2 regions of the Peribacillus sp. QJM3NY_7 genome follow, and region 1 is predicted to be linked to the other one. Evidence: riboswitches for the same ligand, from Rfam matches in the RefSeq annotation. Region 1 holds a riboswitch; the other holds the start of a gene.
What was found. Region 1 has a riboswitch for lysine ahead of dapA (4-hydroxy-tetrahydrodipicolinate synthase). Riboswitches for the same ligand answer to the same signal wherever they lie in the genome.
Positions count from the first base shown of each region.

Region 1 (2,205 bases):
TATGAAGCACAGCTACTCTTGTTTTGGATAACTTCCCAACAATAATTTCTTCAACAGCAAGTTCTGCAATTGGAAGCCGTTTTCGGATTAAATATAAATTCGTATCAAGTGATTCGACCAGTGCCTCTTTCGGACCGACAACACTGAACTCCACCTCTGGAAGTGTAACTTGCCTCGAAGTGTTATTTGCTGCTTTAACTAAAACTGCTTGATCAGATTGATTATTTAATGTTATGGCTATATAACCCATTAACAGCTGACTTTGTAGTTCAGAAGGATTTTTTGTGAAAACAAGCCCCTCTATTGGCAAGTTGTGTACAAGCTCCTCCAGAGTTGAAGAATTTGTATGTAAAAAAGGAAGGAGGTCTCTATGCATTATATCTTTATCAATTAATGTATCGAAAAAAGATACACAGTATATTTCATTTTCAAATTTGAGTGTAAAGCTTGTGAAGTCCTTGGACTTTTGCAGATGTTCGAGTACATCAGTGAAGTCTGTAGATTTATGATTTTCTTGCTTTTTGAAGTCTGTAGATTTATGAATTCCATGCCTTTTAAAGAATGAATATCCTTTCAATAGACTTCACTCCTTTGATTGTAAGATATGGATATTATTAACGAATGGTAGGATTTTATACGCATGAATACTTAGTTGAAATTACCGATTAAAATTAGTGGCCAACTGTAATTCTCAATACATTTATTAGTGATTTTTAATCGGATAAAATGAAAAGGAATCATTAAAGGGAGTTGTAATGTCTACTACTCCCTCGTCCATTGAATATTTGTTCAGCCTATAACGAATAAAGATGAATCCACCCCCATACTCTAGCCATTCCCATAGATTTCTAGCATTCTTAAAAAACTTTATAATTAGGCTTGCAACAGAATGGATTCCCTGTTATATTACAATCAATTAAATATTTTCTTACTTCAATTTTTTTTGAAGTGAGGATAGAGGAGCAAAGACCATTAGTACACATTTTGAGGAGAATGAGATCCTATGACTATTGTGGAAAGGGGAATTTGCCGAAGCGGAAAGAATCTCATGTTCTTGAAGCTGGTTCTGCTATTGAATAAATACAGGACTGTCATATAGGAAACTATATGGAGGGCTATCTTATGCGCGGAAACATTTTTTGGTAAATATTGTTTCTACTGCAGCAGCGAATCCTCGTTGTTGCTTTTTTGCGTTTACTCCTGAATGGCCCTAACCACCTCTGAATATTTTTAAAAACTATACAAAAGGGTGTGAAGTTATGAATTTTGGCCATGTTTTAACCGCAATGGTTACCCCGTTCAATCATAATGAAGAGGTTGATTTTAATGCTACGAGAACTTTAGTAAACCATTTGATTGCTAATGGTTCTGATGGATTAGTAATAGCTGGTACAACTGGAGAGTCCCCTACCTTAACTCAAGAAGAGAAAATAGATTTATTCAAATTTGTTGTAGAAGTTGTTGATGGAAGAGTTCCAGTCATAGCTGGAACCGGCTCAAATAACACGAGAGCTTCCATCAGCTTAACAAAGCAAGCAGAGGCAGCAGGAGTCGACGGAATCATGCTCGTCACCCCCTACTATAACAAGCCTTCTCAAGAAGGACTATTTCAGCACTTTAGCGCTATAGCCCATTCAACATCATTACCGGTAATGCTTTATAATATTCCAGGTCGAAGTGTTGTAAACATGTCAGTGAAGACGATTGTCAGCCTCTCAAAAATCAACAATATCGTGGCAGTAAAAGAAGCAAGCGGTGACTTGGATGCCATGGCACAAATCATAAGCAAAACAACTAGTGATTTTACTTTGTACAGCGGCGATGATGGGTTGACATTACCGGTTTTAGCCATCGGTGGAACAGGCGTTGTTTCGGTTTCTTCACACATAATTGGTAATGAAATGCAAGAAATGATCAATAGCTTTAAAAATGGTGATGTCCTTGGCGCTGCCGCTGCACATCGTACACTTCTTCCAATCATGAAAGCATTATTTGCTGCACCAAGCCCGGGACCAGTAAAATCAGCATTAAATATGCGGGGGTTACATGTTGGAGGTGTCCGCTTACCATTGATCCCTTTAAACGATGAAGAAGAAAGAGCACTGCAAATAGTTCTGCAGCCTAGTAACGCAGAAGCCATTTTATTAAATAAATAAAACTAATGATTCTGGAGAAATTTTAAAAAGCAGTGCATACTCGAAAGAA
Region 1 covers NZ_CM149663.1:4,684,221-4,686,425, forward strand. Annotated here, with positions in the region: gene AC0VX1_RS22550 (spore germination protein) at 1-577, opposite strand, end outside; lysine riboswitch at 948-1,126, shown strand; gene dapA (4-hydroxy-tetrahydrodipicolinate synthase) at 1,260-2,156, shown strand.

Region 2 (2,205 bases), 760 kb from region 1:
CGGAAGTCTGTTTTTTATTGGACTCCTGACACTTAAGCTAGCACATTTGCATGCTGACCAAGTTTAAATGCTTCATGAAGGGATTCAACCGCCTTCACCATTTCCTTTTCATTGACGACGGTCGAAACTTTAATTTCCGATGTGCTGACCATTTTCACCTGGATGCCTGTATTGGCCATCACTTCAAACATTTCGGCAGCCACTCCCGGATTGGATACCATACCAGAACCGACGATGGACACTTTGGCCAATCCGCTCTCCGTTTCGACCCGGTCGAATCCCAATTGTTCTTTATTATTTTCCAGAACGATCAAGGCCGCTTCCGTATCTTCGCTTTTTGTGGAAAAAGATAGATTCGTCGTATCCTCGGCAGTCATGCTTTGAATGATGATGTCCACATTGATCCGGTTTTTCGCAAGCGTCGTGAAGATCGTGGATAATGCACCAAGTGATTGGGGCAAACCATATATTGTAACCCTCGTAATACTGTCTTCAAAAGCAATGCCGCGTACAATTAAGTTTTCTTCCATAGTTGCTTCCTCCTCTATGATCGTACCTGATTCTCTCTCCATGCTTGAACGGACTTCAAGCGGAATTTGATAATTTTTTGCATATTCGACAGCCCTTGGGTGAAGGACGCCAGCCCCCAGGTTGGCAAGTTCCAGCATTTCATCGTAAGAAATGGATTGGAGTTTTCGCGCGCCTTTTATATAGCGTGGGTCCGTTGTGAAAACACCCGTTACATCTGTATAAATATCGCATCTATCCGCATTAAGCGCTGCTGCGATGGCAACTGCCGTCGTATCGGAACCGCCTCGCCCTAAGGTAGTGATTTCCCCATTTGCATCGTTACCCTGGAAACCGGCTACGACCACTATTTTCTTCTCCTGAAGCTGGGCTTGGATCCTCGTGGCATCGATGTTTAAAATCCGGGCATTCCCATGAACGGATTCCGTTTGCATGCCAGCCTGCCAGCCGGTATACGAAATGGCTTCATGTCCTTCTTCAATCAATGCCATCGTTAACAGGGAAATCGTTACCTGTTCCCCAGTCGTCAATAGCATATCCATTTCCCTCTTGCTCGGGGATCCGGAAATATCACGCGCCATGGAAACCAATTGGTCCGTTGTTTTCCCCATAGCTGAAACAACGACGACAACCTCATTTCCTTTCTCCGCTTCCTCGATTACCCGATTGGCAACATTTTTGATTTTTTCTACGCTACCGACGGATGTTCCGCCGAATTTTTGAACGATTAATGCCATCCTCATGCACCCTCTCTACTTTTTAGGCAATAAAAAAAGCAATGAGAAATATCTCATTGCTGTGGTCACATATCTTAATACTGTAATCACAGTGAGATAGCTCTCCAGGGTATAAACCCTGACAATCCGCCATTTATTAAATGTCGGACCAGGAGGACAAGGTATGAGTCTTGTCTTCCTTCGGCGGCGTCCCCTTTCAAAACCTTTCATGGAAGCTCATACTTCTCCAGGTTTTTACTCTTGAATTCCGCACCTCTATCAGCACTTTTAAGTTGTCTAGTTAAAAATTCCTTTTAATCATAGCATAGAGATTTATCGGTAGCAAGATTATTCTTGTAATTTTCTAACGATTCCCTCGGCTACCCCTTTTGGCATGCCAGCTTCCATGATTTCCTCGGCCGTCGCCTCTTTGATTTTCTTCAATGATCCAAAATGCCTTAATAATTGCTTCCTTCGCTTTTCCCCGACTCCTGGAATATCATCAAGCTGGGAGTGTACCGCATTTTTCCCGCGTAGCTGGCGATGAAACGTAATCGCGAACCGATGCACTTCATCCTGAATTCTTTGCAATAGATAAAATTCCTGGCTCCTTGAATCAAGAGGTACAAGTTCAAGCGGATTTCCGATCATCAATTGCGAGGTCCTATGCTTTTCATCCTTAATGAGGCCTGAAAGTGGAATATCCAAACCTAATTCATTTTCCAGAATGTCCCGTACCGCTTCGACATGTCCCTTTCCGCCATCAATGATGATCAAGTCCGGAAGCGGCAGCCCTTCTTTCAATACTCGTGAATACCTTCTTCTGACCACTTCACGCATCGATTCATAATCATCAGGTCCCTGGACCGTCTTGATCTTATATTTTCGGTACTCTCTTTTTTCCGGCTTCCCATCAATGAACACGACTAAAGCGGAAACGGGGTCACTTCCCTGGATATTG
Region 2 covers NZ_CM149663.1:3,921,731-3,923,935, forward strand. Annotated here, with positions in the region: gene AC0VX1_RS18780 (aspartate kinase) at 33-1,265, opposite strand; lysine riboswitch at 1,355-1,531, opposite strand; gene uvrC (excinuclease ABC subunit UvrC) at 1,593-2,205, opposite strand, start outside.
Region 2: another riboswitch for lysine. It lies ahead of AC0VX1_RS18780 (aspartate kinase); the one in region 1 lies ahead of dapA (4-hydroxy-tetrahydrodipicolinate synthase).